One region of the Pectobacterium colocasium genome, then DNA from elsewhere that is predicted to be linked to it. Evidence: predicted binding sites of a transcription regulator. Region 1 holds the regulator's gene; each other region holds the start of a gene.
The links. Region 1 encodes PurR, which represses purine synthesis genes. Its sites were predicted from a motif close to CANGCAAACGTTTGCNTG; they were not measured.
Positions count from the first base shown of each region.

Region 2: cvpA (colicin V production protein) is a predicted target of PurR. The motif match lies at 1,403-1,420, and genes of this name have one in related genera.
Region 3: purL (phosphoribosylformylglycinamidine synthase) is a predicted target of PurR. The motif match lies at 2,007-2,024, and genes of this name have one in related genera.
Region 4: LCF41_RS03810 (NCS2 family permease) is a predicted target of PurR. The motif match lies at 2,139-2,156, and genes of this name have one in related genera.

Region 1 is NZ_CP084032.1:2,838,422-2,841,925, forward strand. Features, by position in the region: gene LCF41_RS12670 (C40 family peptidase) at 1-506, shown strand, start outside; gene cydH (cytochrome bd-I oxidase subunit CydH) at 610-699, opposite strand; gene purR (HTH-type transcriptional repressor PurR) at 1,077-2,102, shown strand; gene LCF41_RS12685 (class I SAM-dependent methyltransferase) at 2,304-3,173, shown strand; gene LCF41_RS12690 (riboflavin synthase subunit alpha) at 3,235-3,504, opposite strand, start outside.
Region 2 is NZ_CP084032.1:3,280,027-3,283,530, forward strand. Features, by position in the region: gene purF (amidophosphoribosyltransferase) at 1-807, opposite strand, end outside; gene cvpA (colicin V production protein) at 829-1,329, opposite strand; gene dedD (cell division protein DedD) at 1,647-2,387, opposite strand; gene folC (bifunctional tetrahydrofolate synthase/dihydrofolate synthase) at 2,377-3,504, opposite strand, start outside.
Region 3 is NZ_CP084032.1:3,526,478-3,529,981, forward strand. Features, by position in the region: gene purL (phosphoribosylformylglycinamidine synthase) at 1-1,910, opposite strand, end outside; gene mltF (membrane-bound lytic murein transglycosylase MltF) at 2,127-3,504, shown strand, end outside.
Region 4 is NZ_CP084032.1:831,608-835,111, reverse strand. Features, by position in the region: gene LCF41_RS03815 (Na+/H+ antiporter) at 1-391, opposite strand, end outside; gene LCF41_RS03810 (NCS2 family permease) at 671-2,026, opposite strand; gene LCF41_RS03805 (hypothetical protein) at 2,272-2,688, shown strand; gene lpxP (kdo(2)-lipid IV(A) palmitoleoyltransferase) at 2,942-3,504, opposite strand, start outside.

The DNA.
Region 1 (3,504 bases):
AAACCGGGCTGAAGAAAACGACGGTCAAGGGAAAAGCGGAGAAAAATCCGGCGCCTACAGAAAAAGGTATGGCGCTGAGCGCGGCGCATAAAAAGCGTTATCAACATGCCAAAACGACAGCAATGAATAAGTTGATGAGCCAAATAGGCAAGCCTTACCACTGGGGCGGCTCATCTCCTTTTACCGGATTCGACTGTAGCGGACTGGTCTATTACGCGTACAAAGACGTCGTTAAGATCCAGATTCCACGTACCGCCAATGAAATGTATCACCTGCGTGATGCCGCTCCGATTAAAAAGAGCGAGCTGGAAAGTGGCGATCTGGTCTTCTTCCGCATCAACAATCGCGGTGCCGCCGATCATGTCGGCGTTTATCTGGGAGAAGGGAAATTTATCCAGTCGCCGCGTACCGGTTCAGATATTCGTATCAGCAAACTGAGTGAAGATTATTGGCAGGAGCACTACGTTGGCGCGCGTCGCGTAGTAACGCCACAGACAATTCGTTGAGAAATGGATTCGGCATCGAAGAAGAAGAATGATTCAGACACGTTTTATGTAGCTGTAGCATAAACGTGTCTGAATACGGAAATCACACAGAGGCATCGTTCGGTTAGTTCAGCACCGCAACAAAACTGAACACAATGATCATCGCCAGTGCGCCAACCGTTGTCAGCAAAGACATCTTCAGATCTGTATCCATAAACCACTCCTTATTAACGAACAAATTTTATCTGAAAGAGGAAACCGCCCTTTACTGCGAACCCATCCAGGCGGTTAAAACCACAAACAATAGGGTTATTACGATTCTTTCATAATTTTAGTGAAAAATCTCGGACCAATGCATCACTAATAGTATAAATTAGCCCTTTCCCTTTCATGATAAATCGGACACAATCCGCTGTTTATGAAAGCGCTGCGTATCGGTCGAAAAACGTCAACCCAGATCCCTTCGGTATAACATTCGGCATTCTCCTTCTGAAATTCTGTTTTTTAGCTTAGAAGAAGAACTTTAAACGTAGGCAAACGATTAACAATATACTTACGTCTGTAACAGGTAAGTTCAGGAGTCATTTTTAGATGGCAACGATTAAAGATGTGGCAAAACGTGCTGGCGTTTCCACCACAACCGTATCGCACGTGATCAATAAAACACGTTTCGTCGCCGAAGAGACTAAGGCAGCCGTCAGGGCGGCAATCAAAGAATTGCACTATTCGCCCAGCGCCGTCGCACGCAGCCTCAAAGTTAACCACACTAAATCAATCGGTTTGCTGGCTACATCCAGCGAAGCCCCCTATTTCGCCGAGATCATCGAAGCCGTCGAAAACAGCTGCTATGCCAAAGGCTACACGCTGGTGCTGTGTAATTCGCATAACGACATCGGTAAACAGCGCGCTTATCTCTCCATGCTGGCGCAAAAACGTGTGGACGGCTTACTGGTGATGTGTGCCGAATATCCACCTGAGCTGCTGGCAATGCTGGAAGACTATCGCAGCATCCCGATGGTCGTGATGGACTGGGGCCAGATGCATAGCGACTTTACCGATACGATTATCGATAACGCCTTTGAAGGCGGTTATATGGCAGGCCGCTACCTGATCGAACGCGGCCATCGGGATATCGGCGCCATTCCCGGTATTCAAGAACGTAATACTGGCAGCGGGCGCTACCTCGGCTTTTTAAAAGCGCTGAAGGAAGCAGACATCACCGTACGCGAGGAATGGGTGGTTCAGGGCGATTTCGAGCCGGAATCCGGTTACAAAGCCATGCATCAGATTCTCGCGCAGAAACAACGACCAACGGCCGTATTCTGCGGTGGCGATATCATGGCGATGGGTGCCATCTGTGCGGCAGACGAACTGGGTCTGCGCGTGCCGCAGGATATTTCGGTGATCGGGTATGACAACGTGCGCCACGCGCGTTTCTTTACGCCGGCGCTGACCACCATTCATCAGCCGAAAGAGCGTCTTGGGCAGTCCGCCTTCGCGATGTTGCTGGATCGCATTACCAGTAAGCGGGAAGATGCACATGTCATTGAAGTCCATCCGACGTTAATTGAACGTCGTTCTGTGGCAGACGGCCCTTACCTCGACTATCGCCGCTAAGCGCGACGACACGATACAGACAACTTTCTTATTCCTGTCCGCTTCCCTCTCTGCTTCAGCCAATTTTCTTGTATGCTGGCTGAAGTAGTTCTAAATTTAATACCGCGTTTCATTTTCTCTGGTGACAGCCGATACGTCGGCTGCGATAAGTGCTGTCCAGGTATGTTTTACGATACTTTTACATAAAGTTAAGGAGACATGATGGGTTTACCTTATACAGAAGAATGGGATGACGATATCGCGCCCTGGTTCCACATCGTGCAGGACATGTTGGATGTCGCCGATATCACCATCAACGGCTCTCGCCCTTTTGACATCCGCGTGACCCATCCTGGTTTTTTTAAACGTGTTCTGCGCGAAGGATCGCTGGGGCTGGGAGAGAGCTATATGGAGGGCTGGTGGGAATGTGAACGACTGGATATATTTTCCCATCGCGTCCTGCGTGCAGGGCTGGAAACGAAGTTGCCCCGCCGTCTGCACGATCTTACGCGAGTCGCCCTCTCACGTGTCATGAATCCGCAATCCCGCAGACGCGCTCAGATTGTTGGCAAGGCACATTACGATTTAGGCAATGACCTCTTTACCCTGATGCTGGATCCTTACATGCAATACTCCTGTGCTTACTGGAAACAAGCACAGACGCTGGAACAGGCGCAGGAAGATAAACTCGCGATGATCTGCGAAAAGCTCCAGCTCAAATCGGGAATGACGCTGCTGGACATCGGTTGCGGCTGGGGCGGGCTTGCCGAATTCGCCGCACGCCACTACGGTGTGTCAGTTTATGGCGTCACCATTTCCAGAGAACAGCAGATGCTGGCACAACAGCGTTGTCAGAGTCTGAATGTCACGATTGATCTACAAGATTATCGCGATCTCGATCAGCAATTTGACCGCGTGGTGTCGGTAGGCATGTTTGAACACGTCGGACCGCGCAACTATGACCGCTTCCGCCGGATGTTCAGCTACTACCTGAACCTCTGTGCTGGAGCCTTCAGAGCAAGAACACTCCAGCTCTGGCAAGTGGTATTCAGTCTGGATGGGATCGAAGGAGGAGTACGTGTTTCACGCTAGCAGAAGAGAAAAAACCGGACGACGCTGTTCGTCCGGTTTACAGAATCAGGCAACGCAGAAATTACTCTTCTTTGCTCTGGTCGTTCGCCTGCTTGCTCGCCAACACACGCTCAACGGTATCCACTACGGCCTGGGTCTGCGGATCGATTTCAATATTGATGCGATTCCCCAGGCGTTTCTGCCCCAGCGTAGTCCGGTTCAACGTTTCGGGGATTAAATGCACGCAGAAGCGCCCACGAGTTACTTCCCCTACCGTCAGGCTGATGCCATCAATCCCGACAAAGCCTTTATGCAGCACGTATTTCATCAGCGCGTCATCTGCCAGACGGAA
Region 2 (3,504 bases), 440 kb from region 1:
TTTATCGATGAAAGAGTCCGGGCGAGCGAAGTAAACATATTCGAACAGACACGGGTTGCTCTTTGGATTTTCTGCACACTGGCGGGTAAACAGCTGCCCTTTTTCCGTAATGTAGATCGCTTCTCCCGGCGCCACATCGCGTAAAAATTCAAAGCCCAGCGTATCCAGCGCGACGCTTTCCGACGCCACCATATATTCGCTGCGGCCATCTTCCAGATCGCGCTTACCAATCACCAGCGGACGAATCCCGTTAGGATCGCGGAAAGCCACCATACCGTGACCGATAATCATGCCGACACAGGCATAGGCACCGCGAATTTGCTGGTGCGTCGCGGCAACGGCCGCAAAAATATTATCGGCTTCCAGTGGGTAATGTTGGAAACGGTCCAACTCTCTGGCAAAAATATTCAGTAGAATTTCAGAATCAGACGTGGTGTTAACGTGACGGCGCTCCTGCTCGAACAGCTTTTTACGCAGCTCGTGGGCGTTAGTCAGGTTACCGTTGTGAGCCAACGTGATACCGAAAGGAGAGTTAACATAGAAAGGCTGTGCTTCCGAGGCGCTGGAACTGCCCGCGGTTGGATAACGCACGTGACCAAGCCCCATGTTTCCCTGTAAGCGTTGCATGTGCCGCGCTTCAAACACATCTTTCACCAGGCCATTGGCCTTACGCAGGCGAAAACAATTAAAGGCATCGATGGTTACAATACCCGCTGCATCCTGCCCACGGTGTTGCAACACCGTTAACGCGTCATAAATCGACTGGTTGACCGGTGTAAAACCGGCGATACCGACAATACCGCACATGGTGTCTTTTCCTCATCAGCGCTACCGCAGCGGTAAATGCTGCGGCAAGAAACTTGACGTGCTTTGCAGATAGTCAAAAAACCACCTGATAATATAACTGAACTGCGGGATTAACTGGGACTGCTTCCAGTCATCACTTTGTGAAAAACCGGTGAAAGTATCCAGAAAGAATAGCAGTGCGGAAACGATCAGCACCCCGCGCAGCGCACCAAAACAGATGCCCAGAACGCGATCGGTGCCGGATAATCCGGTACGTTCAACCAGCGAACTAATCGCATAGTTGACGATAGCCCCCACAATCAACGTTGCAATAAACAGAATGGCAATCGCAATACCATTACGCACCAGCTCATCATCAAAACGGGTGAAGTAGACCGCGAGGTAAGCGTAGTAATGGCTGGCGACAAAAAAAGCACATCCCCAGGTCACTAACGACAGCGCTTCACGAACAAACCCCCGGATCAGGCTAACCAAAGCCGAAAATCCGATGATGCCAATAATGACGTAATCAACCCAAACCATGAACTATCCTAATAATGAACGATGCTACCGATAAGCCGCTACGTCATCCTGTTCGCGGCGCATTCTAACAGAAAAAGAAAACGTTTGCGTAGCGTATTTCCGCCGATTTCATCAATAGATAATCAGGCGAAAAAATCAGCAATAGACCATGCCTGAGCCTATTAACCGTCGGCGTAATAAAATCAACAACAACCGTCTTAAAACAGGTACGGGGTGAAGCATCACGCATGTGAGCCTCATCCCCGCGGCCTGTTTCTATCTATTTACGTGGCAGACGACAGACTACTCTGCCCCGTTATTCTCACGCTCAACGACCGTTAACGAACGGAATGCGCACGCACCTGTCCGCTTAGCCCGCTGAGTTGTTTCAGCTCACCCAGCGAGGACTCCAGCTTCTGCTTAGACGCATCCGGCCCCACGTAAATACGGGTGATTTCTCCTGAAACCGGCGTTGACGGCACGGTATACGCGCGATAGCCGGAAAGACGCAATTTGGCGACAATTTCATTCACCTTATCCGCGTTTTTCAGTGCACCAAGCTGCACAATGTAGGCCTGTCCGACAGGGGCTTGCTGCGCTGGTTGGGTTTCAGGCTTCACTTCCGGCTTGGGTTCCGGTTTAGGCTCAGGCTTTGGTTTCACTTCTGGCTTCACCTCAGGTTTTGGCTGAGGCTTCGGCGTCACCGGGGTCTGAACCGGCGGACGCTCAACCACCACTGGCGGTGCCGTCATGGATGGCGTATTCGTGCCAGAATGGGACGATGGCGGCGCCTGCGTCGTGGTTTCAGGTGCTGTAGTTGTAGATGATGTGGATGATCTCGCTTCGGCTTCCGCGCTGTTCTGCATCGCCGCTTCCGCCCCTTCCGGTGGCAACGACGGGTTCAGCGCAGGCAGCGATTCCATCTCATTACTGTCACCCGGTTTAGGGATCAGCGGAATCGACGCAAACTCGTCCTCGTAGTGCTTCTTCTTACCGTCCAGCAGGCCAGGTAAGACGATCACGCCCAACGCGACCAGAATGACCGTCCCCACCAGGCGATTCTGAAATTTACTCGCCATTCGCCTTCTCCTCATCCAGCGCTTCCATCACATGCGCTACCGTATGAAAAGATCCACAAACAATGACGATATCCTGCTCTGCGGCCTCGGACATCGCCTGCTGCCAGGCAGTCACGACATCGGGGAACGATTGGCTGCGCGTCAGGTGCTCAGCAATCTGCTGCGCGGTGGCACCACGCGGCCCTTCCAGCGGTGCGCAATACCACTCATCCACCAACGGCGTTAAGTGAGCCAGCGTACCAGCAATATCTTTATCCGACAGCATGCCGACGACGGCCCGCACTTTTCCGGTTGTCGGCAGTGCGGCTAAACGGTTTGCCAGATACGCCGCCGCATGGGGATTGTGTGCAACATCAAGAATCACTCGCGGTGATGCCTGCACCGTCTGAAAACGCCCCGGTAACGCCGCGTTCTGCACCCCCTGTCGAATCGCGTCTTCGCTCACATTGAGTGACGAATAGTGCAGTGCGGCCAGCGCGGTGGCAGCATTAGCCAATGGAACATTGGGTAATGGCAGACGAGATAATTCACGCTGCTTATCCTGCCAGCTCCACGTCTCACGCTGAACGGAATAGTCCCAGTCCCGACCACGATGGCGCAGCAGTGCCCCTTTCTCCGCGGCAACATCGGCAATCGTTCCCGGCATATCCGGCTCGCCGACAACGGCAGGTCTACCCTGTCGAAATATTCCCGCTTTCTCACGGCCAATACTTTCTCGATCGTTACCTAACCAGTCGGTATGGTCGATCGCAATACTGGTGACGACGGAAACATCGGCATCCACAATATTGGTGGCGTCCAGACGCCCGCCCAACCCTACTTCCAGAATGACGACATCCAGGTTCGCCTGCTTAAAGAGCTGCAACGCCGACAGCGTGCCGAATTCAAAATAGGTGAGCGATACCGCCCCTCTTCCTGCTTCGATATACGCAAACGCCTGAGTGTGCTGCGCTTCAGGCAATTCTTTGCCCTGGATACGCACCCGTTCAGTATAGCGAACAAGATGGGGAGAACTATACACGCCAACCCGTAACCCAGCAGCCAGCAGAATCGATTCCAGCGTACAGCAGGTGGTTCCCTTGCCGTTTGTCCCCGCGACAGTGAAAACCGTTGCGGC
Region 3 (3,504 bases), 690 kb from region 1:
TCGACCGCTTCGGCCAGATAGATTTCGTCACGCTGTAACAGTGCACCTTCAACCCGCTTACGCTCAACGTCACGCAGCATCTTCGGCGTTTTACCCAACAGCACATCCAGCGGCAAATCGATAGGCTTGTTGTTAAAATGACGATCGTTCATCGTCAGATGCAGTTCTTCCGTCGCCTCACCGATCACCGCATAAGGTGCGCGCTCGCGACGACAAATTTCATCAAACTGTGCCAACTGTTCTGGCGCAACAGCCAGAACATAGCGCTCCTGCGATTCATTACACCAAACTTCCAGCGGGCTCATGCCCGGCTCATCGTTCAGAATATCGCGCAGTTCAAAGCGGCCACCGCGGCCACCGTCGCTCACCAGCTCCGGCATGGCGTTGGACAAACCGCCCGCACCGACATCGTGAATGAACAGGATCGGGTTGGCTTCACCCAACTGCCAGCAGCGGTCGATCACTTCCTGACAGCGGCGCTCCATTTCCGGGTTATCGCGCTGTACTGAAGCAAAATCCAGGTCTGCATCAGACTGACCCGATGCCATAGAGGAAGCAGCACCACCGCCCAGACCGATATTCATGGACGGCCCGCCCAGAACAATCAGTTTGGCACCAACGCTAATTTCCCCTTTCTTGACGTGATCGGCGCGGATGTTGCCAATGCCGCCCGCCAGCATGATCGGTTTGTGGTAACCGCGCAGTTCTGTGCCATTGTGGCTATCGACGCGTTCTTCATAAGTACGGAAATAGCCCGTCAGTGCAGGACGACCGAATTCGTTGTTGAATGCCGCGCCGCCCAGAGGGCCTTCGGTCATAATATCCAGCGCGCTGACAATACGCTCAGGCTTGCCAAACTCTTCTTCTTCCCACGGCTGAATAAAGCCTGGAATACGCAGGTTCGAGACGGAGAAACCCACCAGACCCGCTTTCGGCTTGGAGCCGCGGCCTGTTGCGCCTTCATCACGAATTTCACCACCGGATCCTGTTGCGGCGCCCGGCCACGGCGAAATCGCGGTTGGGTGGTTATGCGTTTCAACCTTCATCAGGATATGTGCATCTTCCTGATGGTAAGCATATTGCCCGTTGGTATCCGTGTAGAAACGACCGACGGCGGATCCTTCCATGACGGCGGCGTTATCTTTATAGGCGGAGAGAACGTGATCGGGCGTATGTTCAAACGTGTTTTTAATCATTTTGAACAGTGATTTCGGCTGAGCGACGCCGTCGATCACCCAATCAGCGTTAAAAATCTTGTGGCGGCAGTGTTCAGAGTTCGCCTGTGCGAACATATACAGCTCGATATCGTTAGGATTGCGCCCCAGTTTGGTGAAGACTTCCAGCAGATAATCAATCTCATCTTCCGCTAATGCCAGCCCCAGACGGACGTTAGCCTCTTCCAGCGCCTGGCGCCCTTGCAGCAGAATTTCGATGCGTTTGAAAGGTGCAGGCTGATGATGAGAGAACAGCGCTTCGGCCTGTTTCAGGTCGCTAAACACGCTTTCCATCATCCGATCATGCAGCAATGCCCCCAGTTGCTGCCACTGTTCATCGCTCAGCGTAGGCGCATGAATATAGAAAGCCAGACCGCGTTCCAGACGCAGCACTTTGCTTAATCCACAGTTATGGGCGATATCCGTTGCTTTGGAAGACCACGGTGAAATCGTGCCGGGACGCGGCGTGACCAGTAACAGATGGCCTTGCGGCTCGTGCTCCGCGAGAGAAGGACCATACTTCAGCAAACGTGTCAGTTTGGCCTGTTCATCGGTGTTCAGCGGGGCGCTGACATCGGCGAAATGTACGTATTCAGCATAGATATCGCTAACCGGCAAAACGTGCTCTTTGCAGCGGACCAGCAATTTATTAATACGAAAAGCCGATAAAGCAGGTGAACCACGCAGTATTTCCATAATCTAAAGTTCTCTCGTCTTCGATGCTCTGGCTGCGATACAGCCATTGGGCACAACAGGGGGGAAACGCGCACATTATAGAGAATCCTTCCCCCGGACGAAACCGTTTGCGTGGCGATAATTTCATATCGTATCCGGAGAATGATTAATCGGTGACCAAATCAATAAAAGTTGCACACTGGCGGTTTGTTAAGCAAAATGCCCCCACTCTGGGAAATGACGTATAAAAAAACTGCCGTTACAGACAGACAGGCCGCACGGCCGCCGAGAGATAACTATTTGAAGCCTTTAAAATTAAATTATTTTTTCATCGGGATTATCACGTTACTGCTGGCGTTAGCGCTATGGCCTAGCATTCCCTGGCGCAGTAGCCAGGATGCTCAGCTCAGGCAGATCCTCTCACGCGGTGAGTTGCGTATCAGCACCGTTAATTCACCGCTGACTTATGCATTGAGCAACGGATCCCCGACAGGTCTGGATTATGAACTGGCAAAACGTTTCGCTGATTACCTCGGCGTCAAGCTGGTGGTGTCGTCACGTAAGAACCTTGACGAACTGTTTGACGATCTGGACGGTGATGACGCCGATCTGCTAGCTGCCGGGCTGATTTATAATCATGAGCGTCTGGAACGCTTCCGTGCTGGCCCAACCTACTATTCCATTTCACAGCAAATAGTCTATCGCCTCGGCTCGCCCCGTCCAAAAACGCTGGATAAACTGCAAGGCCGGCTCGTCGTTACATCCGGTTCCGCGCACGCGGCAACCCTACGCGATCTAAAAGCAGAGAAGTACCCGCAGTTGAACTGGGAATCCGCCTCGGACCAGAGCACGCAGGAATTATTGAAGCAGGTAGCTGACGGCAGGCTGGACTACACGCTGGGTGATTCGGTCACGATTGGCTTGATGCAACGCATTCACCCGCAGCTCGCCGTCGCCTTCGATCTCAGCGACGAAGAACCCGTCACCTGGTATATGCGCCGTTCGCACGATGATAGCCTGTCTGCCGCGCTGCTGGACTTCTTCAGCCAGATTGTCGAAGACGGCACGCTTGCGCGTCTGGAGGAGAAATATCTCGGTCACGTGGGCGAATTTGACTATGTCGATACCACCACATTCCTGAGTGCAATTGATGACACACTGCCGGACCTACGCCCGCTGTTTGAAAAATACGCCACCGATATCGACTGGAAGCTGCTGGCCGCCATCTCCTATCAGGAATCACACTGGAACCCGCTGGCGACGTCACCGACCGGCGTACGCGGGCTAATGATGCTCACACGCAACACCGCAGAAAGCCTGAACGTCACCGATCGCGTCGATCCTGAACAAAGTATTCGCGGTGGCGCGCAGTATATGTCACACATGATGCAGAAAATGCCGGACACCATCCCAGAGGATGAAAAAATCTGGTTTGCGCTGGCGTCCTACAATATGGGGTACGCCCATCTGCTTGACGCGCGTAAATTGACGGAAAAACAGAAAGGTAACCCCGACAGTTGGGTCGATGTGAAAATGCGCCTGCCGATGCTAAGTCAAAAGCGCTATTACACGCAAACCACCTACGGCTACGCGCGCGGACACGAAGCCTATAACT
Region 4 (3,504 bases), 2.0 Mb from region 1:
GCGCGACAGCATCCGTTGGTGACAGCACGGCGGCCAGCGCGAAAGCCGCAATCAGCGGCATGCCCGGCACCATCCAGTAGATGAAATAGCCGATGCCCACCACAGTAATTAGCACCAGAACCAGCGCCAGACCAATAATTTCCCGACCGTGCCGCAGAAACTCACGCGTCGGCGTTTTCCAGCCATCGGCAAACAGCAGCGGCGGAATGAAGAGCACCATAAACAGCTCAGGATTGAAATCAACGTGCAAACCGAACTGGGGCCAGGCAAGAATGGCACCAAGCGCAATTTGCATTAAAGGTAGGGGAATTTGAAAAGGTAAAATGCGGGTAATCACCCCGGACAGAGATACCACCAGGGTCAAAATAAGAATCGTAAAAAATATTTCCATGCTTTCCTTAGATGTACTCCTAAGTCAAAAAATTCTGCCTGTTAGCGAGCAAACTGCCCTTCCATATTTAACGCATTTAGTCCGGTATGAAAATGGATTTCTGGCCGAAATCGAAATTAATAACAACATTGATTATCACACAAGTAACATCAACCCAAAGCCAATAAAAGGGCACATAAAATCGTGTTTGGCGTGAGAAATGATAAGGAAGAGAAAGAGGAAGGAAAAACGAGGAATCACAGACCTTCTGGACGGTGCCAGAAGGTCTGTTGGAAGGGATTACAGCGCCCAGCCGCCTGCGTAGAACACCACCAGTGCGACAGCGATAATGACGGTGCCGATGTTCAGCTTACGCCATTCGCCAGCACAAATGCGGCCTAATACCAGGGCGCCAAAGCCCAGCATGATACCGGTCACGATGTTACAGGTCAGTACGATGAATACGGCACAAACCAGACCGGACATCGCATCCACGAAGTCATCAAAGTTCAGTTTGGAGACGTTGCCCAACATCAGCAGACCAACGTACATCAGCGCAGGTGCGGTGGCATAGCCAGGCACCAGATACGCTAATGGAGAGACAAAAAGCAGCAGCAGGAACAGCACACCCACGACGGTTGCCGTTAAGCCCGTTTTACCACCAGCCGCCGTACCCGCCGCCGATTCGATGTAGACCGCCGCAGGCGACGTCCCGACCAGGCTGGAGAAAATGCTGCTCACGGAATCTGCGGTCAGCGCTTTACCACCGTTGATGATTTGCCCGTCTTTATCCAGCAGGTTCGCCTGTCCGGCTACGGCACGGATCGTGCCAGTGGCATCGAACACGGCAGTCATCACCAGCGCCAGCACGCTCGGCAGAACCATCGGCTGCAATGCACCCATGATATCCAGACTGAAGATCAGCGACGAACCGTCAGCCGCCGTCAGGCTTGGCAACGCAAAGAAGCCAGCATATTTTACCTTCGGGTCAAAAATCAGCCCCAGAATAGAGATCGCGATGATAACCAGCAGAATACCACCCGGTACGCGACGCTTCTCTAAACCGATGGTCGCCGCCAGCCCCAGCAGAGACATAATGACGGGAAAAGAGGTGAAATCACCCAGCGCGACTGGCAAGCCATCAATCGGGTTTTTTACCACCAGACCCACACCGTTAGCGGCAATAATCAGCAGGAACAGACCAATACCAATCCCCGTTCCGTGCGCCACGCCCATCGGCAGATTACGTAAGATCCAGGAACGGATGCCTGTGACGGAAATGATGGTAAACAGCACGCCCATCAGGAAGATCGCTCCCAGCGCCACGGGAATACTGATTTGTTGCCCCAGCACCAGACTGAACGCGGTAAACGCCGTCAGTGAAATCGCACAGCCAATCGCCATCGGCAGATTAGCCCACAACCCCATCAGCAGCGATCCCAGCCCGGCGACCAGACAGGTTGCCACAAACACGGCCGCAGGCGGGAAGCCGGCCTTGCCCAGCATACTCGGCACCACAATCACCGAGTAAACCATCGCCAGAAACGTCGTCAGACCCGCTAATACTTCCTGACGCACATTACTGCCGCGCTGTGTAATTTTGAAAAAAGCATCAAGCGTGCCCTGCGAGCCAGCCTGACGAGTGGTGTTTGACATGGTGGTATCCCCTGAAATGCCATTATTATTTACGATCAATTTGACCGGTTCCTGCGGCCTTGCTCCGCAAGCGCACCAACCTCACTGGCGCACCATGAACCGTATGGCCCCGCACGCAAACGATTAACTCGCTGAATGCAAAACCGGAAAACGTTGTCTTATCAAGACATTGATGTATAGAAACGTTGCTATATCAAGACACTGCTGTATCAAAACAGGCTGTATTAAAACAAGCTGGATAAACGGTGCCTGGCAATGTGAAACGCGTGATTATCCCGCTTCACCCGCGCTTATTTCAACTGCTAATCGAGACAATTTACCTATCTCACTTAATCTGTCCGATAAGGCAGCGCTCGGCTAGTACGGGCCGCGTTCAAGCAGGCAATTCGCTGAAAACGCGTCAGTATGAAGAAAAAGCAGAAAAGGTTTTTAGACGAAAATCAAAACAGCGGTTTATTCCTCACAAACTGATCGTTCATTTTTTTGTGATTCTCATCACAAAAAAGTTGACCACTCGTATCAGTGCGAGTATTCTTAAAAACGTGAACAGCATCACAGAAAAACAATCAACTAACAATGAGGAAATGACCATGAAACTGCTGAACAAAATCATCGCTATGTTTGAAAACATCAACATCAACTTTGGTACTTTCAACCAATAATTATTTAAGAATCGTGGGGATAAAAAAGATGCGCGTTGTCCGCAAAATCAATCAAATATTAAAAGCGTTGGGCAAAACCTATCGCGGTGTTAACCCCCACGCTATCTTCCGTTAATCGTACTTAAGTACGTTAACCACCCTAAAATGGCTGCCATCTGGTAGCCATTTTTGTTTTACACGATGCGTAACTGGCTCTGCTCACCATACCGTGATAGCGCAGAAGCGCCATCCGATATCACACGTGTTTATGCCATCAGGCGTAGAGCGAGACTTCCCCGGCCGGTCGCGTTTTAAAACGACGATGCAGCCAGAGATACTGCTCAGGCGCCCGCATGATTTCCTTCTCAACCACCTTATTCATATAACACGCCGCAGCCTGTTCATCGTGATAAGGATAATCCTGCAATTCGGGCTGAATCACCAGTTGATAGCCAGAAGCATCGGGCTTGCGAATCAGCACTGTCGTCATCATCGCCGGTTTTGCCAGACGGCTTATCGTATACGTGCCGCTGGTCGTCGCCGCATTTTTCACCGCAAAGAACGGGGCAAACACGCTGCCTTTAGGGCCATAGTCCTGATCGGGTGCGAACCATACCGCTTCACCACGTTTCAGCGCTTGCACCATGCCACGCAGATCTTTACGGTCGATCATTGCCTTGTTCGAACGAGAACGCCCCCAGGTTTGTACCATTTCCATCGCTTTATTATTGTGCGGACGGTACATCGCCATCATTGGTCGACATAGCCCCATCGCCCTGCCGCCCAGTTCCAACGACATAAAGTGAATACCAATCACCATTATGCCCTGACCTTTTG